Linked DNA regions of Neorhizobium galegae. The protein of the gene in region 1 interacts with the protein of each later gene in a pairwise test. Links are inferred from orthologs where the notes say so. Each region holds a gene or a part of one and is shown in the gene's direction. Other genes may lie near its edges.

Region 1 (9,481 bases):
CGGCAAGCGCGGCATCGGGCTCGAAGAGTCCATGGAAATCTTCGCAGACCTGAAGCAGGAATTCGGCTTTCCGGTTCTGACCGACATTCATACGGAAGAACAATGCGCTGTCGTCGCAAAGACGGTGGACATCCTGCAGATCCCGGCTTTTCTGTCCCGCCAGACGGATCTGCTTGTCGCCGCCGCCAAGACCGGCCGCGTCATCAACGTCAAGAAGGGCCAGTTCCTGGCACCTTGGGACATGAAGAACGTGCTCGCCAAAATCACCCAGAGCGGCAACCCGAACGTTCTGCTGTGCGAGCGCGGCGCCTCCTTCGGCTACAACACGCTGGTCTCCGACATGCGTTCGCTGCCGATCATGGCGTCCATGGGCGCGCCGGTGATCTTCGATGCGACGCATTCCGTACAGCAGCCTGGCGGGCAGGGAGGCTCCACCGGAGGAGACCGCACCATGGTGCCGGTCCTCGCGCGGGCAGCGGTCGCCGTCGGCATAGCGGGCCTGTTCATCGAAACGCACGAGGATCCGGACAACGCGCCCTCGGACGGCCCCAACATGGTGCATCTGAAGGACATGCCGCGGCTGCTCGAAAAGCTGCTCGCGCTCGATGCCGTTGCCAAGGCGGCTTGAGCCCGCCCACAAAAAGCGCGCAAACTGCTTCGATTGTAATTTTCGTGTCATTGATTATGAGACATTTTCAGTGACCTCGTGACGTCAAGTCCAAACCCAGGGAGAGACCCTTGACCGCCATCACCGATATCATCGCTCGCGAAATTCTCGACAGCCGCGGCAATCCGACCGTAGAGGTGGATGTCTATCTGGAAGACGGTTCGATGGGCCGTGCGGCCGTTCCGTCGGGCGCCTCCACCGGCGCTCACGAAGCCGTCGAACTCCGCGACGGCGGCAAGCGCTATCACGGCAAGGGCGTCGAAAAGGCGGTCGAAGCCGTCAACACCGAGATCTTCGATGCGATCGGCGGTTTTGATGCCGAAAGCCAGATCCATATCGACAAGACGATGATCGCGCTCGATGGCACGCCGAACAAGTCGCGCCTCGGCGCCAATGCCATCCTCGGCGTCTCGCTCGCCGTCGCCAAGGCTGCCGCCGAAACGTCCGGCCTGCCGCTCTACCGGTATGTCGGCGGTCCGAACGCGCATGTCCTGCCGGTCCCGATGATGAACATCATCAACGGCGGCGCCCATGCCGACAACCCGATCGACTTCCAGGAATTCATGGTCATGCCGGTCGGCGCCGATACGCTGAAGGACGCCGTGCGCATGGGCTCGGAGATCTTCCACGTCCTCAGGAAGGAACTGGCGGCCCAGGGCCACAATACCAATGTCGGCGACGAAGGCGGTTTCGCACCGGGCCTGAAGAGCGCGTCGGAAGCCCTCGACTTCATCATGAAATCGGTCGAGAAGGCCGGTTACACGCCTGGCGACGACGTCTGCCTGGCGCTCGATTGCGCCTCGACTGAATTCTTCAAGAACGGCAAGTACGAAATGGAAGGCGAGGGCCGTACGCTCGAGCCGGAAGCCATGGCCGATTACCTGGCCGAGCTTGCAGCCAAGTACCCGATCATTTCGATCGAAGACGGCATGGCGGAAGACGATTGGGCCGGCTGGAAGTACCTGACCGACAAGATCGGCGCCAAGTGCCAGCTCGTCGGCGACGACCTGTTCGTCACCAATTCGGCGCGCCTGCGCGACGGCATAAAGATGGGTGTCGCCAACTCCATCCTCGTCAAGGTCAACCAGATCGGCTCGCTGTCGGAAACGCTCGATGCCGTCGAGACTGCCCACAAGGCGGCCTACACCGCCGTCATGTCGCACCGCTCGGGCGAAACCGAAGACTCGACGATCGCCGATCTCGCCGTGGCCACCAATTGCGGACAGATCAAGACCGGCTCGCTGTCGCGTTCCGACCGGCTTGCCAAGTACAACCAGCTCATCCGCATCGAGGAGATGCTGGGTCCGCAGGCCGTTTATGCCGGCCGCGGCATCCTGAAAGCCTGAGGCTTTTCAATCCGACATTTCCAATGAAAGCCCGCGTCAAAAGCGCGGGCTTTTTCGCGTCATGATTCTGGTCAACGATTGCTTAAGCAAGTTCTGCGAATTTGAAGCTCTGTTTCGGATCCGATTTGAGATCCCGTAAGCGTGGCAAGGCGTTAGAGCGGCATGTGGACAAAGCATCATAAGAAAAGAAGATTCGGCCGTTTTGCCCTTCCAGCCATCACAGTCGCGTTTCTTTCCTATTTCGGCTATCATTCCATCCACGGTGATCTCGGCCTGATCGCCACGGAGGAATTCGAACGTCAGCGGCAGGCGCGTGCAGGCGAGCTCGCAAAGTTGACCGCTCGGCGCGAGACGCTGGAGCGGCAGGTTCAGCTGATGAGCGACGGCTCGCTCGACAAGGACATGCTGGACGAGATCGCCCGCTATCAGCTGAATATTTCCCGGGGCGACGAAATCGTCATCTTCAACAACTACTTCTAAATTAACCTGATTTCGGTTAATTTTACATTTCTGTAACCTTTTCAGTAGGTTGCGCGGAATGTGAGCCATGCATTTATGGCATTGCTGGGGCAGCCTTTCTTGCCTATGGTACGCCCCGAAACCAGAGTGGGAATCTGGCGATACACGTCAGGGCGCAATCTCGCTCTCAACGCAGAACTCAAAGGGAGGGATGAATGGCGCCGACCAAGACCGCGTCTGTATCCGGCCGCAAACCAGCGGCAAAGTCTGCAATCAAATCTGCCTCGAAATCCTCCGCCAAGGAGTTTACGGGCAAGAATACGCCGGATTTCGGCAAGGATCAGGATCTTCACGCCTATCGTGAGATGCTCCTGATACGCCGTTTCGAGGAGAAGGCCGGCCAGCTCTACGGCATGGGCTTCATCGGCGGGTTCTGTCATCTCTATATCGGCCAGGAAGCGGTCGTCGTCGGCATGCAGATGGCGCAGCAGGACGGTGACCAGGTTATCACCGCCTATCGCGACCACGGGCACATGCTGGCAACCGGCATGAACGCACGTGGCGTCATGGCGGAGCTGACGGGACGCAAGGGTGGCTATTCCCGGGGGAAGGGCGGCTCGATGCACATGTTCTCCAAGGAAAAGAATTTCTACGGCGGCCACGGCATCGTCGGTGCCCAGGTCTCGCTCGGCACCGGTCTCGCCTTCGCCAACAGGTACCGTGGCAATGACAGCGTCTCGGTCGCCTATTTCGGCGACGGCGCGGCCAACCAGGGCCAGGTCTACGAGAGCTTCAACATGGCAGCCCTCTGGAAGCTGCCGATCGTCTATATCGTCGAGAACAACCGCTATGCGATGGGCACCTCGACGGCCCGTGCAACGGCGCAGTCGAACTACTCGCTGCGTGGTTCCGGCTTCGGTATTCCGGGCATCCAGGTCGACGGCATGGACGTTCGCGCCGTCAAGGCTGCCGGCGACGAGGCGCTCGAGCATTGCCGCTCCGGCAAGGGCCCGATCATTCTCGAAATGCTCACCTACCGTTATCGCGGCCACTCCATGTCCGACCCGGCGAAATATCGATCCAAGGACGAGGTGCAGAAGATGCGCTCCGAGCACGACCCGATCGAGCAGGTGCGTCTGCGCCTCATCGAAAAGGGCTGGGCGACCGAGGACGAGCTGAAGGCGATCGACAAGGATATCCGCGACGTCGTTTCGGATAGCGCCGATTTTGCCCAGGCCGATCCGGAGCCGGATGCGTCCGAGCTCTACACCGACATTCTGCTCTGATCGCGGGGAGGGAACCCAATGCCAATCGATATCCTGATGCCCGCCCTTTCTCCGACCATGGAGGAAGGTACGCTCAGCAAGTGGCTGAAAAAAGAGGGTGACAAGGTCACCTCCGGCGACGTGATCGCCGAAATCGAGACCGACAAGGCAACCATGGAAGTGGAAGCCGTCGATGAAGGCGTGATCGGCAAACTGCTGGTCGAAGCCGGAACCGAAAACGTCAAGGTCAACACCAAGATCGCCGTGCTCCTGCAGGACGGCGAAAGCGCCGATGCGATCGGTTCTTCGGCACCTGCCAAGGAGGCTCCGAAGGCTGAAGCTCAGGCTGCCCCGGAAGAAAAGCCGGCGGCTGCTCCGGTCCCGGCCCAGCCGAAGGCCGAGGCCGCTGCCGATCCGGATATCCCGGCCGGTACCGAAATGGTCATGACCACCGTTCGCGAAGCGCTTCGCGACGCCATGGCCGAGGAAATGCGCCGCGACGAAGACGTCTTCGTCATGGGCGAGGAAGTCGCCGAATACCAGGGCGCCTACAAGATCACGCAAGGGTTGCTGCAGGAATTCGGACCCCGTCGCGTCGTCGACACGCCGATCACCGAACACGGCTTTGCCGGCGTCGGCGTCGGTGCCGCCATGGCGGGCCTGAAGCCGATCGTCGAATTCATGACCTTCAACTTCGCCATGCAGGCGATCGACCAGATCATCAACTCCGCCGCCAAGACGCTCTACATGTCCGGCGGCCAGATGGGTGCGCCGATCGTGTTCCGCGGCCCGAACGGTGCCGCCGCCCGCGTCGGCGCCCAGCACAGCCAGGATTATGCCGCATGGTATAGTCAGATCCCGGGCCTCAAGGTCGTCATGCCGTACACCGCAGCCGACGCGAAGGGTCTCCTGAAGGCGGCCATCCGCGATCCGAACCCGGTTATCTTCCTCGAAAACGAAATCCTCTACGGCCACCAGTTCGAGGTGCCGAAGCTCGACGATTTCGTCCTGCCGATCGGCAAGGCCCGCATCCACAAAAAGGGCAAGGACGTTACCATCGTGTCCTTCGGCATCGGCATGACCTATTCCCTCAAGGCAATCGCCGAGCTGGAAAAGGAAGGCATCGACGTCGAACTGATCGACCTTCGCACCATCCGGCCGATGGATCTGCCGACGGTTATCGAATCAGTCAAGAAGACCGGCCGCCTCGTCACCGTCGAGGAAGGGTATCCGCAGTCGTCGGTCGGCACGGAAATCGCCACCCGCGTCATGCAGCAGGCCTTCGATTATCTCGATGCGCCGATCCTGACGATCGCCGGCAAGGACGTTCCGATGCCTTATGCGGCCAATCTCGAAAAGCTGGCGCTGCCGAATGTCGGCGAAGTCGTCCAGGCGGTGAAAACCGTCTGCTACAGATAAGGGGAGGATGTTTCGATGCCGATCAACATCACCATGCCTGCCCTGTCTCCCACCATGGAAGAGGGCAATCTTTCCAAGTGGCTCGTCAAGGAAGGCGACAAGGTCAAGTCGGGCGACGTGCTCGCCGAGATCGAGACCGACAAGGCGACCATGGAAGTCGAATCCGTAGATGAGGGCACCGTTGCCAAGCTCGTCGTGGCGGCCGGTACCGAAGGCGTCAAGGTCAATGCGCTGATCGCCATCCTTGCCGCCGATGGCGAGGATGTCTCGGCCGCCGCTGCCGGCGGCGGTGCTTCTCCGGCTCCGAAGGCCGAGGCTGCACCCGCTCCGAAGGCGGAAGCCGCTCCGGTTCAGAAGGCGTCCGAACTGGCGCCTGCTGTCGCTACACCGGCTCCGGCTGCTGCTCCGGCATCGTCGTCCGGCGCAAAGACCTTCTCGTCTCCACTCGCCCGTCGCCTCGCAAAGGAAGCCGGCCTCGATCTGTCCGCCGTTTCCGGCTCCGGCCCGCATGGACGCGTCGTCAAGGCCGATATCGAAAAGGCTGTGGCTTCCGGCGGCGCAAAGGCTGCACCGGCTGTCGCTCCGCAGGCCGCCGCCGCACCGGCGCCGGCCATGGCCAAGGGGCCGGCGGACGATACCGTCCTGAAGCTTTTCCCCGAGGGCTCCTACGAGCTTCTGCCGCATGACGGCATGCGCAAGACGATCGCCTCGCGCCTCACCGAGTCGAGTCAGACGGTTCCGTCCTACTTCGTCTCGATGGATTGCGAGCTCGACGCGCTGATGAAGCTGCGCGCCGAGATCAACAAGTCTTCGCCGATGAAGAAGACCGACAAAGGCGAGGTTCCGGCCTTCAAGCTGTCGGTCAACGACTTCATCATCAAGGCGATGGCGCTCGCTCTGCGCGATGTCCCGATGGCGAATGCTTCCTGGACCTCGACGGCCCGCGTGCTGCACAAGCATGCGGACGTCGGCGTGGCCGTATCCATCCCGGACGGCCTGATCACCCCGATCGTCCGCAAGGCTGAAACGAAGACGCTGTCCGCCATCTCAAACGAGGTGAAGGATCTGGCCAGGCGCGCCCGCGACAAGAAGCTGAAGCCGGAGGAATACCAGGGCGGCACGACATCCGTGTCCAACCTCGGCATGTTCGGCGTCTCCAACTTCACCTCGATCGTCAACCTGCCGCAGGCCTCGATCGTCTCGATCGGCGCAGGCGTCGAGAAGCCGATCGTCAAGAACGGCGAGATCAAGGTGGGCACGGTGATGACGGCAACCTTCGCCTTCGACCACCGCGTCATCGACGGCGCGCTCGGCGCGGAACTCGCGTCCGCCTTCAAGCGCTACATCGAAAACCCGATGGCGATGCTGGTGTAGTCCGGTCTTTCCCTCCCCCTTGCGGGGAGGGTGTCCGCAAGGGGGAGGGGTATCGGAGGTGCGTCCATGAAAACCGTTCTCTGCTATGGCGATTCATTGACCTGGGGTACGGATGCCGCGACCGGCGGCCGCCATGCCTTCGAAGATCGCTGGCCGAGCGTGCTGCAGGCAGCGCTCGGTCCCGCGGTCAATGTGGTCGCTGAGGGTCTCGGCGGTCGTACCACCGCCTATGACGACGGGCTTGCCGATTGCGATCGCAATGGTGCGCGGCTGCTGCCGACAGCCCTTCATAGCCATGGTCCTCTCGAGCTGGTCATTATCATGCTTGGCACCAATGACCTGAAGCCGATCATCCACGGCACGGCCATGGGCGCGCGGCAGGGTGTGAAGAAGCTGGTCAGCCTCGTGCGCTTCCACGACTGGGGCCGGGAATGCGACACGCCTGAAATCCTTATCGTGTCGCCGCCGAGGCTCTGCGAGACCGCAAACCCGATGACCGGAGCGCTGTATCGGGGAGCCATCGAGCAGTCTTCGATGCTCGCATCGCTCTATCGGGACCTCGCCGACGAACTAGGCTGCGGCTTCTTCGATGCGGGTTCGGTCGCCAAAACGACACCGATCGACGGCGTGCATCTCGATGCAGAAAATACCCGAGCCATCGGACGCGGCCTCGAGCCCGTCGTCCGGATGATGCTGGGGCTGTAGAACAAGATTTCCCGAGGCGGGCCGCTTGGAGCTGGCCCCCCAATGAGAAGGCAGGAAAGCAATGGCTCAATCCTACGACGTCATCGTTATCGGTTCCGGTCCCGGCGGTTATATCGCCGCCATCCGGGCATCCCAGCTCGGGCTGAAGGTCGCCGTCGTCGAGCGCGAGCACCTCGCCGGCATCTGCTCCAACTGGGGCTGCATTCCGACCAAGGCGCTTCTGCGCTCGGCCGACGTCATGCACACCGCGACCCATGCGAAAGATTACGGCCTGACGCTGGAAGGCACGATCAAGCCGGACGTCAAGGCGATCGTCGACCGCTCGCGCGGCATCGCGCACCGCATGAACAACGGCGTCGGTTTCCTGTTCAAGAAGAACAAGGTCGACATCATCTGGGGCGAGGCGAAGCTTACCAAGCCGGGTGAGGTCGTCGTTTCGAAGACCGCCAAGAAGCCGGTCGAACCGGTTGGCCCGATCCCGAAGAATACGCTGGGCGAGGGCACCTATACCGCCAAGCACATCATCATTGCGACAGGCGCCCGCCCGCGCGCACTTCCCGGCATCGAACCGGACGGCAAGCTGATCTGGACCTATTTCGAGGCGATGAAGCCGGAAGAGATGCCGAAGTCGCTGCTGGTCATGGGCTCGGGCGCGATCGGCATCGAGTTTGCGAGCTTCTACCGCACCATGGGCGTCGAGGTCACCGTCGTCGAGATCATGAGCCAGGTCATGCCGGTCGAGGACGCGGAGATCTCCGCGCTCGCCAAGAAGCAGTTCGAGCGCCAGGGCATGAAGATCCTGCTCGAAGCCAAGGTCGCCAAGGTCGAGAAGGGTGACAACTCGGTCACCGCGACGATCGAACTCAAGGACGGCAAGACGCAAGCGATCACCGCCGACCGGATGATCTCGGCCGTCGGCGTCCAGGCCAATATCGAAGGCATCGGCCTTGAGACACTCGGCGTGAAGACAGACCGCGGCTTCATCGTCATCGACGGCTACGGCAAGACCAATGTGCCCGGCCTCTATGCGATCGGCGACGTCGCCGGCCCGCCGCTGCTCGCCCACAAGGCCGAGCATGAAGCGGTCATCTGCGTCGAAAAGATCGCCGGCCTGCCGAATGTCCATCCGATGGACAAGCTGAAAATCCCGGGCTGCACCTATTGCCATCCGCAGGTCGCCTCCGTCGGCCTCACTGAAGCCAAGGCGAAAGAGCAGGGCCGCGACATCCGCGTCGGCCGTTTCCCGTTCGTCGCCAACGGCAAGGCGATCGCGCTCGGCGAGGACCAGGGCCTCGTCAAGACCATCTTCGACAAGAAGACCGGCGAACTCATCGGCGCCCACATGGTCGGTGCCGAAGTCACCGAACTGATCCAGGGCTTCGTCGTCGCCATGAACCTGGAGACGACGGAAGAGGAGCTGATGCACACCATCTTCCCGCATCCGACCATCTCCGAGACGATGAAGGAAAGCGTGCTCGACGCCTATGGCCGGGCGCTGAATGCCTGACGAGATAGCCTTGCCGGGGATTGTTCCACGGCGAGGCGCCGCCCATATGAGTGTCTCTGGAACGGGAGCGTAGCATGCAGATAGGTTGGATTGCGGCAATCATCATCGGCGGCCTGGCGGGTTGGCTCGCCGGCAAGCTGATGGATGTCCGCTTCGGCATTTTCATGAACATCGTCATCGGCATCGTCGGCGCGGTTCTCGCCAACGGCATCTTCAACAGGTTCAACATCCATGTTGCAGACGGATGGCTGGGTTACCTGGTTGCAGGTTTCATCGGCTCCTGCATTTTGCTATTTATCGCCAAACTCGTCAGGCGCTGACGGTAGCCGCGCTCCAAGCGGTTGAAAGCAGGTATCTATGGTCACCATTCTCGACACGATCGCATCCGGCGATGAAAAGCGCGTCCGTCATCCGGAAAAGGCGCATCGTCCCGATACCGAGGTGATGCGCAAGCCGGAATGGATCCGCGTTCGTGCACCGGTCTCCAAGGGTTATCAGGAAACCCGTGCGATCGTGAAGGAAAACAAGCTGGTCACGGTCTGCGAGGAAGCGGGCTGCCCCAATATCGGCGAGTGCTGGGACAAGAAGCACGCCACCTTCATGATCATGGGCGAGATCTGTACCCGCGCCTGCGCCTTCTGCAACGTGGCGACCGGCAAGCCGAACGCGCTCGACATGGAAGAGCCCGAAAACGTCGCCAAGGCCGTCAAGCAGATGGGCCTGTCCCACGTGGTCATCA
Region 2 (11,355 bases), 160 kb from region 1 along the record:
CACGTCCACTACGAGGTCCGCCGCGACGGCAATCCCATCGATCCCGTGCACTTCCTCAATGCCGGCATGAAGCTCACGACCTACCTCAATTGAGCCGGGCTTTCGGCCAGAAAGCAATTCTTTACCGGTAGAGCGATAGCCGGCTTGCCCCGCCAGCATCTTCATTCACCAATCCGGCGTCCAATCGCCTTGCTTTCCTTGACTTTTGGACATTTTGGCCCTATGTCGCGGGCCAGTTGTCGAGCAGCCATGCATCGACTCCCATAGTGTTCGTACAGAACCGGAACGGAAACAGAATTCCCTTTGACCACATTTGCTGATCTTGGCCTGAGCCAGAAAGTCCTCTCCGCTGTCACAGACGCGGGTTACACGATCCCCACGCCGATCCAGGAAGGGGCAATCCCGCATGCGCTGCAGCGCCGCGATATCTGCGGCATCGCGCAGACAGGCACGGGCAAGACGGCCTCCTTCGTTCTCCCGATGCTGACGCTTCTGGAAAAGGGCCGCGCCCGCGCCCGCATGCCGCGTACGCTGATCCTCGAGCCGACCCGCGAACTCGCCGCACAGGTCGCCGAAAATTTTGAAAAATACGGCAAGAACCACAAGCTCAACGTCGCGCTTTTGATCGGCGGCGTGTCCTTCGACGATCAGGACCGCAAGCTGGAACGTGGCGCCGACGTTCTGATCTGCACGCCCGGCCGCCTGCTCGACCATTGCGAGCGCGGCAAGCTTTTGATGACCGGCGTCGAGATCCTCGTCATCGACGAGGCCGACCGCATGCTCGACATGGGCTTCATCCCGGATATCGAGCGGATCGCCAAGATGATCCCCTTCACCCGGCAGACGCTGTTCTTCTCGGCCACCATGCCGCCGGAGATCCAGAAGCTCGCCGACCGCTTCCTGCAGAACCCGGAACGGATCGAAGTCGCCAAGCCCTCTTCGACCGCCAAGACCGTGACGCAGCGCCTCGTCGCTTCGCACAACAAGGATTACGAGAAGCGCGCCGTGCTGCGCGATCTCATCAAGGCCCAGGACGATCTCAAGAACGCGATCATCTTCTGCAATCGCAAGGTCGACGTCGCCGATCTTTTCCGTTCGCTCGAGCGGCATGGCTTCTCGGTCGGCGCGCTGCATGGCGACATGGACCAGCGTTCGCGCACGACCATGCTGCAGAATTTCCGCGACGGCAATATCCAGCTGCTGGTCGCCTCTGACGTTGCCGCACGCGGCCTCGACTTGCCGGACGTCGGCCATGTCTTCAACTTCGACGTGCCGATCCACGCGGAGGATTATGTCCACCGCATCGGCCGTACCGGACGCGCCGGCCGCTCGGGCCGAGCCTTCACTCTCGTTACCCGTTCCGATACCAAATATCTCGCCGCCATCGAGAATCTCATCAATGAGAAGATCGAATGGCTGAACGGCGACATCTCAGCGCTTCCCGCCCCCATGGAAAGCCAGGAGAGCGACCGCGGTAGCCGCAAGGGCCGCGATCGTGATAAGGAGCGCGGCCGCGGCAGACGAAGCGATTCGGGACGTGCTGACTCTGGGCGCGGAGATTCGAGTCACAAGGCTGACACGAAGATCCAAGATAATCCGATTGAAGCAGTCGAAGAGGCATTTGTGGAAGCTAGGGTGGAAACCGTGAAACCGGAACGCAAGGCAGACAGGAAACCGCAGAGCAATGGCGGCAACCGCAACTCGCGGCCGACACCTGCCCCGGCACCCGCAAACGACGACAATCGCGAGCGTCGCCAGCGTTACCACCGCGATCACGACGACGGCCCTACCCCGATCGGCTTCGGCGACGACATTCCGGCTTTCATGCTGATCGTCGCGAACGCCGCCAAGGCTTAAAACCTTCCGTGGCCAAACCCGGCATTGATTTCCCCGGCGTCGGCGCCGGGCTTGTTATCGTGCGCGACGATGGCAAGGTTCTACTTTGCCGTCGCCTCAAGGCGCCGGAAGCGGGCTTCTGGAACATTGTCGGCGGCAAGGTCGATCCGATGGAGCCTTCCTCGGAAGCAGCCCGCCGCGAGGCGGAAGAGGAAACCGGCCTTACGATCGGCAAGGTCGAGTTTCTCTGCGTGGCTGAAGAGATCATCAAGGCCGACGGGCAACACTGGGTCTCGCTGATCTACGTCACCCGCGATTTCACCGGCGAGCCCTCGCTCACCGAGCCCGACAAGCTGTCGGAGATCGGCTGGTTCGATCCGAAGGATCCGCCTCAGCCGCTGTCGCCCTTCTCAGCGAAGGCCTTCGCACATCTTCCAAAGTGATCATAGACGAAAGCCGCTCCGGCGAACCGAAGCGGCCGACTTGATGAAATCAATTTGACAGAATTTCCGGACGCGACCCTGGTCGAGAGATTCGGCAGCCCACGCCCCTCAGTATCAGGCGAACGTACGCGCTTCACATTCTGTCGAGCAAGATGCGAAATCTAGCACTCGGGGATATCCAGGTTCAAGATTTCGAGTTGGCACGCACGGCTGCGTCGAATGCGAGCCGCACCCATTTGCGCATCTCGTCGGGATCGTCGAAGGCGTCTTCCGGCACCGACCAATAAGGCATCAGCACCGGTTTCCCCTTCTTTCCCTCATAAAACCATTGCCTGGCACCAGCGCCTTCGAACTCCGGCGCACTGACCGCATCCACCTTCAGCATGATCTCGCCGCGCAGATCGATCGCGACGATCAAACCATCGTGATAGATGCCCTTGCCGCCGAACATGCGGCGGATCGAGACCGGGCCGAGCCCCTCGAACATTTCCTCGATGTCGGAATTGTCCATTCGCCTACCTTTTCAAAATCCCGCCGGCAGCCATTACCGCCTCCGGCGTATCCACGTCCAGATGCGCGGCAGGCCCGATATCCACGTCGATCACCGAAAGCCCCGAGTTCTCGATGAGCGCGCGGGCACCGACATCGCCTTCCAGCCGCAGCACGGCATCGTAAGCTATCCGCGGCAGAATGATCGGGTTGCCGCGTTTTCCGTCCGAGACCGAACGAACCACGACACCGCCGCCAGCCTGACGGAAGGCGGCGATCAGCATGTTCAGATGCTCCGTGGTAACGCCCGGCATGTCGGCCAGCATGACCAGGATACCATCCTTCTGGGCCAGTTCCGGACTGGAGAAACCGGCAACCAGCGAACTTGCCATGCCGGAAGAGTAGTCCGGATTGAAGTGAGAACTGATACCGAGGCCGGCCAGCGCCATCTCGATCTCGTCGCGCCGATGACCGGTCACTGCGACCACCGGTGAGGCCTGCGACGCCAGCAGTATTCCGGCGGTGCGGCGGACGAGCGGAATGCCGTCAAACTCGGCGAGCAGCTTGTGCGGCCCGTCCTTGCCCATACGCCGCGCCTGGCCGGCCGCGAGCATCAGGGCGCCTACCGACAATGCCGCCGCCTTTTCGGGCGCCGCATCGCGCGGGCGCGGCCGGGTCGGAATTTCCATCAGCAGCCCGCCGACGCCCATGCCGGTGATATCGAAGGAGGTCGGCGTCTCGCCGGCCATCAGCCGGTTCAGCACCCAGTCGAAACCGTTTTCCTTCGGCGAGCGCGCGCAGCCCGGAGCACCCAGCACCGGGACCTTGCCGATCCGCCCGAGAACCAGGAGATTGCCGGGGTCGACGGGCATGCCGACCTGATCGACCTCCCCGCCCGCGCGTCGGATGGCGGCGGGAATGACATCGTCCGGATCGGCCACCGCCGAGGCGCCGAAGACGATAATCATAGCCGGCTCATTAATTTCCTCGGATCGAATCTGTTGAAGAACCCCGGTAAGGCGTTCGGCGGAATGGGGAATGCGGATCTCTTTTATTAGCCGGCTACCGGATGGCGCGAGCCTCTGCTCCAGCAGCTTGGCGGTGCGGTCCATGACCGACGCCTTCAGCGAGGGAAGCTCGGTCGCGACCAGCGTCACCGCACGGGGACTGAAGGCTTTTACCTCGAAGGCGACCGATTCTGCCAGCAGCGCCACGGCTTCCGCGACCTTTGCCTCACCAACGGCAAGCGGAATGATCTTGACGGTCGCCACCATGTCGCCGGCGCGCACCGCCACATGGTCGGCAAGGCAGGCAAGCGTGATCGCCGGATCGATACGGTTCAGCGCGTCGACCACCCTCTTGTCGGCAACAAAAAGCCCATCCACCCTGGCATAGATGTTGACGCGGCCGGTGGTCGCCTCCGAGAAACGCAGATTGTCCGGCGCGATCGCATCGGCGATCGCCTGCGCCGCGTCGTCCTCCAGCATGTCGCCGGGATCGAGCCGCACCGCGACGACGGATGCGACGCCTTCTTCCGAAAGCCGAGCGATATCATTCTGGGAAAGTATTTGCCCTTTCGACATGCGGCCGGCGGCTAGCCTGATACTGTGCGCCAGCACCACGCCTTCAGCTTCGCCGAGTTCGAACGTCCCGTATCTCATGGCGTCACCCCTCGGTGACGAGATCGCGCCGGCGGAACGCCTGGACGATCTGGGCCAGCGTGGCGAGCGCGATCTCGGCGGGGCTCGCGGCACCGATATCAAGGCCGATCGGCGCGGCGATGCGGCCGATCTCATTGTCGGTACGGCCCATCTCCTTCAGCCGCTCCACACGCTTCGCATGGGTCTTCCGGCTGCCGAGCGCGCCGACGTAGAAGCAGCCGACCCGCAGCGCTTCCGAGAGCGGGAAATCATCGATCTTCGGATCATGTGTGACGGCCGCCAGTGCCGTATAGGCGTCGAGCGGGCGATCCTTCAACACGTCTTCAGGCCAGTCGGCAATCAGATCGACGCCCTCGAAACGTTCCTCGGTCGCAAAAGCCGTGCGCGGATCGATGATCGTCAGGTCATACCCGGCGACCGGGGCCAGCCGGGCCAGCGCCTGGCTGATATGGACGGCACCGATCACCACGATGCGCGGCGGCGGCAGGTGAACATTGAGGAACAGCGACCGGCCTTCGACCTCGACCGTTCCCGCCTTGCCGCTGCGAAAGACTTTCGCGATCTCCTCGCCGAGCAGGCCCGACACGGGTTCGCCCTCGAGGATCACCTGCACCTGATCGTCGGCGAGATCGGTCACCACCACGGCAGCCCTGCGGGAACGCCGGGCGGCGTTGAGCTTCGTCAGTGCTTCGAGCCGCATCAGCCGAGCCTTTCCACATAAACCCTGATCCGGCCGCCGCAGGACAGGCCGACCCGCCATGCGGTCTCGTCGGCAACGCCGAATTCGAGCATTTTCGGGGCGCCGCTCTCGATGACGTCGAGTGCTTCGGTGATGACAGCGCCTTCGACGCAGCCGCCGGAGACGGAACCTTCGAAATTGCCTTCGCCGTCGATGACGAGATGGCTTCCGGTCGGCCGCGGAGCCGAGCCCCAGGTCTCGATCACGGTTGCGATCGCCACGTTGCGGCCGGCCTGCTTCCAGCTCTCGGCGGTCCGCAACGGGTCCAGAATTTCGGAAACAGTCATACGACCCTCCTCATGTCCAAATAGCGCCGCGGGTCCGCGGTCTTTGTGCGGTCATCCGACAATGCAATCGCCAAATCGGCAAGCGAGCGCAGGTTATGGACGGCGCGAAACTCGTCCACATGCGGCAGCATGGCGCGCACGCCGCGCGCCCGGGCCTCGAAACCATCGAACCGCAACAGCGGGTTCAACCAGATCAAACGGCGGCAGGACCGGTGCAGCCTGTCCATTTCCTGCGCCAGTTCCTCGACGCCCTCTCGCTCAAGGCCATCGGTTATCAATAGCACGACGGCGCCCTGCCCCAGCACACGGCGGGACCAGAGCCGGTTGAATTCGGCAAGCGTCGCGCCGATACGCGTTCCGCCGGACCAGTCGCGCACCGCGTCCGTGCAGCCGGCCAGCGCTTCGTCTGGATCGCGGCGGCGCATCTGGCGGGTGACATTGGTCAGCCGAGTGCCGAACAGGAAGGTATGTACGCGGGTGCGCTTTTCGGTCAGCGCATGCAGGAAATGCAGGAAGATGCGGGTGTACTGGCTCATCGAGCCGGAAATATCGGCAAGCACGACCAGCGGCGGCGGCGCGGTCTTGCGTTCGCGGAACCGCGGCAAAATGAGATCGCCGCCGCTCTTCATCGCCTGGCGCATGGTGGCGCGCGGGTCGATCCTCGGCGGGCGGCTGGACGGCCGGAACCGCCGCGTCGCCACCTTGTCCAGAGGCAGAGCGAGCTTGACCAGCTGGCGCCGGGCTTCGGCCAGTTCGGCCGCGCTCATCTGGGCGAAATCCATGCGCTTGAGGATCTCGCCGACAGAGGTCGTGAAGCGGGAGTCCACTTCGATCTCCGGCGGCTTCTTGCGGTTTGGGGTCTCCGGCTGGTCGGCGGTCAGCGCCTCGCTGACGCGGGTGGCGCCGGCCTTCTGCTTTTCCCTTTCGCGATTGTCGGCAGCCTTGGGCGACATCATCGCGATCATCTTGCCGACCAGATCGCGGGAACGCCAGAACAGGCGAAAGGCCTCGTCGAAGACAGGCTGGTCCTCATGGCGCCTGACGAAGACGGCAGACAGCGCCGCGTGGAATTCCTCGCGCGAACCGATGCCGATCGCATCGACCGCGGCAATCGCGTCGGCGGCAGCGGCCGGCCCGGTCTTCAGCCCGGCACGGCGCAATACGCGGGAGAAATAGACGAGGTTGTCGGCGAGCCGGCCATCATCGCCAGACCTCCCCGGACCGAACCCACCAGCGCCGGCCGGAACCGGGGGCACGATCATTCCGTCGTCGCTCAAGCCTGCCATGGCCCCTATCCTGCTGCCAGCAATTCGGCCTTCACTTCGGAAAGCACCCGTTCGCCTTCTCCGCCTTTGATGCGGGCGATATCGTCCTGATATTTCAAGAGCGTGCCGAGCGTATCGGCAATCGTTTCCGGATCGAGGGCGATCCGGTCGAGCTCGGTCAGCGCCGTCGCCCAGTCGATGGTTTCGGCCACGCCCGGGTTCTTGAAGAGGTCGACTGTCCGGAGCTTCTGCACATAGGCGACCACCTGCCGCGACAGGGTTTCGGAGCATTGCGGCACCTTGCGGCGGATGATCTCCAGTTCCTGTGCCGCATCCGGATAATCGACCCAGTGATATAGGCAGCGCCGCTTCAGCGCGTCATGGATTTCGCGGGTGCGATTGGTGGTGATGATGACGATCGGCGGCTCTGCGGCCTTTATCGTCCCAAGTTCCGGGATCGTCACCTGAAAGTCCGAAAGTACTTCCAGCAGGAACGCTTCGAAGGCTTCGTCGGTGCGGTCGAGTTCGTCGATCAGGAAGACCGGCGCCGGACCACCCGGCTGGCCAAGCGCCTGCAGCACCGGCCGGCGGATCAGGTGACGTTCGGAAAAGAGGTCCGCCTCGATGCGCGTGCGATCCTTGACGCCCGATGCCTCCGAAAGCCGGATGTCCAGCATCTGGGCCGGATAATTCCATTCGTAGACTGCCGAGGAGATATCGAGGCCTTCGTAACACTGCAGCCGGATCAGCGGCCGGTTCAAGGCCTTGGCCAGCGTCTTGGCGATCTCGGTCTTGCCGACGCCGGCTTCGCCTTCGAGGAAGAGCGGGCGTTTCATCTTCAGCGCCAGGAAGATCACCGTGCCGAGCGAACGTCCGGCAAGATAATCCTCGGCGCCCAAAAGCGCGATCGTCTCGTCGATCGAGGTCGGCAAAGCGCTCGTTTTTCCTTCAGGCATGATCACACCCTTTCAAACGGCATCCTATAAGCTACGAAAGCCGCGATCCAGATAGATGAGCGAGGGGTTCGCCTCGCCGAAATGCATGGCCTTCACCTCGCCGAACATGACGAAATGGGTCGAAACCCGTTTTATGTCGGTCAGACGGCAATCGAAGCTGACGACGGCATCGGCCAGCACCGGAGCGCCGGTCACCAGAGTTTTCCAATCTCCGAGCGCAAACCGCTCCTCGGCGGGAACGCCGCTCAGGCCCGCAAATCCCGTCGCCAGCGCCTGATGATGCGCCGCCAGCGAATTCAAAGCAAAGACGCCGCTCCTCTCGAAGATGGCATTGCTTGCATTGCTGCCGTTCAGGCAGACGAGCACGGTCGGCGGGTTGTCCGAGACTGAGCAGGCTGCCGTCACCGTCACGCCGCGCCGCACGCCTTCGAATTCCGTCGTCACAACCTGGACGTGGCCAGCGTATCGTGCCATGCCGTTCCGGTAGTGGACGGGGTCGAGGAGAGGCTGGTCCGTCAAAGGCATCTCTTGAAAGGCATCGGGGGACCGCCGTCAGTCCCGCATTACTCTTGGAGATATGGTGGCAAAAACCCTTGATGTCCACCGGAGTAGCGGCTTTTTACTTCGGAAAGCCGATTCTCTTTGACGGCTGCGATCAGAAAGCTAAATGTCGCTTCGAGAGAGAATCCCAGGAAAAACATGACAGCACGACGTTTCATCATCGCCGGACTGCTGGCTTCGTTTCTCGGATGCGGATCGGCACCGGCGGCAGTGATCGGGGTGGTCGCGCCGCGCTCCGGCCCATACGCACCGCTTGGCACTCAGGTCTTTCAGGGCGCCCGCGCGGCAGCGGAAGCGGGCGGCGACACCGTCGTCGAGATCGACGAGAGCTGCGATGAAAACGGTGGCGCTGCCGCCGCCAGGGGCCTCACCAACGCGAAAGTGTCCGCCGCCGTCGGTTTCCTCTGCGTCGAGACGCTTTCCACCGCATTGCCGCTGCTGAAGGCCGCACAGATTCCGGCCATTACCGTCTCGGTGCGCTCGAAGATCCTGATGGAGGACACGCTGCGCAACGGCTGGCCGTTCTTTCGCATGGCGCCAGCCGAAGGCGACGAGGCGGAGAAACTGTCCGAAACCATCGTCAATGTCTGGAAGGCGGAGCCAATCGCGCTGGTCGAGGACGGCACGATCTACGGCCGCGAGCTCGCCAGCGCCATCCGTCAGCGCCTCGAACCGATGGGCATCACGCCGATCTTCACCGACACGTTCCGACCTGGTCAGGAACAGCAAGTGGCGCTGGTGCGCCGTCTCGCCAAGGCGGGGGCAAGCCATGTGTTCGTCGGCGGCGACCGCAACGACATGGCGATCATCGCCCGCGACGGCGCTTCCGAAAACTTTCCCCTCACCTTGCTCGGCGGCGATAACTTGCGTGCGGCCAACCGTCCGGTGCCCCTGCGCGACGGCGTCCTGGCCGTCGCCCTCCCGGACTATGCCACCCTGCCCTCCGCGGCAGCGGCCGTCGCAGCCCTGCGCGCGAAAAATATCGATGCGGACGGATATCTGCTGCCTGCCTATGCCGCGACCGAACTTGTTCACCAGGCGGTGACCGCGGCGACAGGCCAGCCTCTGGCACAGACGATCGGCAGCCGTTCCTTCAGTACCGTGATCGGCCCGATCGCCTTCGATCGCGGTCATGAACTAAGGGACAATCCGTTCCGCCTGCTCGAATGGCGGGGATCCACGTTCATCCTCTCGCGTCCGGCGACAGACTGACGATTGTTCCGCCCGCGCCGCAATGTTAGAGGGACCGTCGACAACCGGAGACTTTCGACCCATGACGCTCGCCACCGCTCTGCCGATCCGCATCGCCCCGTCCATTCTCGCGGCCGACTTTTCAAAGCTCGGCCAGGAAGTGCGCGACGCCGTCGAAGCGGGAGCCGAATGGGTCCATCTCGACGTGATGGACGGGCATTTCGTGCCGAACATCTCGTTCGGTCCTGACGTCATCAAGTCGCTGCGACCTTACACCGCCGCCTTTTTCGATTGCCACCTGATGATCTCGCCGGCCGATCCTTACCTCGAAGCCTTCGCCAAGGCCGGATGCGACGGCATTACCGTGCATGTCGAGGCCGGGCCGCACCTGCACCGCTCGCTTCAGACGATCCGCTCGCTCGGCAAGAAGGTCGGCGTCACGCTCAACCCGGCAACGCCGCTCTCGGCGATCGAAAACGTGCTGGACGATATCGACCTGATCCTGATCATGAGCGTCAATCCGGGCTTCGGCGGCCAGAAGTTCATTCCCGCGATGACCGACAAGATCCGCGCTGCCAAGGCGATGATCGGCAGCCGGCCGATCGAGCTGGAAGTCGATGGCGGCATTACCGCCGATACGATCGGCGCGGCAACCGCTGCAGGCGCCAATGTCTTCGTTGCCGGATCTGCGGTTTACAAAGGCGAAGGAATCGCGGCCTATCGTGAGAACATCGCGCGGCTGAAAGCTGCGGCGGAGGACGGACGCAGATGATATCAGCCTTGCGATATTCGGTTCCGGCATTTGCGGCGATGTTGTTCGCCGGCTCCACATCCGCGGCCGATATCGCAAGCGTCCGCCCGATCGGCTTTTCCTCCGACGGCGCCGTTTTCGCCTTCGAGGAATACGGCATCCAGGACGGATCCGGCTTCCCCTATGCCAATATCTACGCGCTCGACCTCAACAAGGATACCTACCTGCCGGGAACGCCGTACCGGGTCCGGCTGGAACAGGATGGAGCGACGATCGCCAAGGCCCGCTGGCAGGTGCACAATGACGCGGATGGAATGATCGAAACCCACGAGCTCGCCAATCATCCAGGCGAAGTCGTCGCTTTCAACCCGATCACCGAGATCGGCAACGATCCCCATCAGCTGCGATATCGCAGCGTTCCGGCCGTACCACCGGTCGGAGAAGCCAATACGCTCGTCCTCGACGAGGTCCCGCAGCCGCTCGGCCCGCAATGTGAAGGCATAGTCGAAAAGACGGTCTCCTTGCGCCTTCGCTTTACCGAACGGAACGGGAAACCTGTCAACGACGTTGTTCACGAAGACCAGCGCATTCCGGCGTCACGCGGCTGCGTTACCGGCTACCGGCTCGCTGGCGTCGTCAGCGGCTCGTCGCTCGAAGGCGCTGCGGTCGAAGTAGCGCTGATCATGGTCCTCAGTGCCGGTTTCGAGGGCCAGAACGGACGCTGGATCGCCGTTCCGGTCAAGACAGCGCCCTAATCCCTGTTTGATTGCCTCAAAAACTTGAGCTTCGCCGCGCTTCTTGCTACAGCGCAGCCGACACTCGTGAAGGAAACGACAAGCCCATGATCCCCCGTTACTCGCGGCCCGAAATGGTCGCCATCTGGTCGCCCGAAACCAAGTTCCGCATCTGGTTCGAGATCGAGGCTCATGCCTGCGATGCGCTTGCGGCGATCGGCGTGATCCCGAAGTCGGCAGCGGAGACGATCTGGGCAAAGGGTGGCTCGGCCACGTTCGACGTTGCGCGCATCGACGAGATCGAAGCCGTCACCAAGCATGACGTCATCGCCTTCCTCACCCATCTCGCCGAATTCGTCGGGCCGGACAGCCGCTTCATCCATCAGGGCATGACGTCCTCCGACGTGCTCGACACATGCTTCAGCGTCCAACTGGTGCGCGC

What was found.
Region 2: the proteins of eno (region 1) and rpe interact in binary tests that used the Escherichia coli proteins (3 or more experiments, as listed by UniProt). The link is inferred for Neorhizobium galegae from one-to-one orthologs.

The regions. Positions count from the first base shown.
Region 1 is NZ_CP090095.1:1,955,559-1,965,039, forward strand. The notes cover bases 1-2,875. They hold eno (phosphopyruvate hydratase), read left to right. Parts: upstream 1-738; coding sequence 739-2,013; downstream 2,014-2,875. Other genes in these bases: kdsA (3-deoxy-8-phosphooctulonate synthase), read left to right, coding at 1-628; LZK81_RS09835 (FtsB family cell division protein), read left to right, coding at 2,176-2,493; pdhA (pyruvate dehydrogenase (acetyl-transferring) E1 component subunit alpha), read left to right, coding at 2,688-2,875. In the rest of the region: more of pdhA, read left to right, coding at 2,876-3,758; LZK81_RS09845 (pyruvate dehydrogenase complex E1 component subunit beta), read left to right, coding at 3,777-5,156; LZK81_RS09850 (pyruvate dehydrogenase complex dihydrolipoamide acetyltransferase), read left to right, coding at 5,172-6,530; LZK81_RS09855 (SGNH/GDSL hydrolase family protein), read left to right, coding at 6,597-7,235; lpdA (dihydrolipoyl dehydrogenase), read left to right, coding at 7,297-8,742; LZK81_RS09865 (GlsB/YeaQ/YmgE family stress response membrane protein), read left to right, coding at 8,817-9,062; lipA (lipoyl synthase), read left to right, coding at 9,100-9,481. UniProt on the Escherichia coli protein: Catalyzes the reversible conversion of 2-phosphoglycerate (2-PG) into phosphoenolpyruvate (PEP). It is essential for the degradation of carbohydrates via glycolysis.
Region 2 is NZ_CP090095.1:2,117,519-2,128,873, reverse strand. What follows is about bases 8,599-11,355. They hold rpe (ribulose-phosphate 3-epimerase), read left to right. Parts: upstream 8,599-9,510; coding sequence 9,511-10,200; downstream 10,201-11,355. Other genes in these bases: purB (adenylosuccinate lyase), read left to right, coding at 11,021-11,355; LZK81_RS10595 (DUF2259 domain-containing protein), read left to right, coding at 10,197-10,934; LZK81_RS10605 (branched-chain amino acid ABC transporter substrate-binding protein), read left to right, coding at 8,599-9,449. In the rest of the region: LZK81_RS10655 (M23 family metallopeptidase), read left to right, coding at 1-93; LZK81_RS10650 (DEAD/DEAH box helicase), read left to right, coding at 304-1,857; LZK81_RS10645 (NUDIX domain-containing protein), read left to right, coding at 1,866-2,279; LZK81_RS10640 (TfoX/Sxy family protein), read right to left, coding at 2,464-2,790; LZK81_RS10635 (NTP transferase domain-containing protein), read right to left, coding at 2,795-4,429; LZK81_RS10630 (XdhC family protein), read right to left, coding at 4,434-5,129; LZK81_RS10625 (XdhC family protein), read right to left, coding at 5,129-5,455; LZK81_RS10620 (vWA domain-containing protein), read right to left, coding at 5,452-6,717; LZK81_RS10615 (AAA family ATPase), read right to left, coding at 6,747-7,676; LZK81_RS10610 (flavin reductase), read right to left, coding at 7,701-8,201; more of LZK81_RS10605, read left to right, coding at 8,376-8,598. UniProt on the Escherichia coli protein: Catalyzes the reversible epimerization of D-ribulose 5-phosphate to D-xylulose 5-phosphate.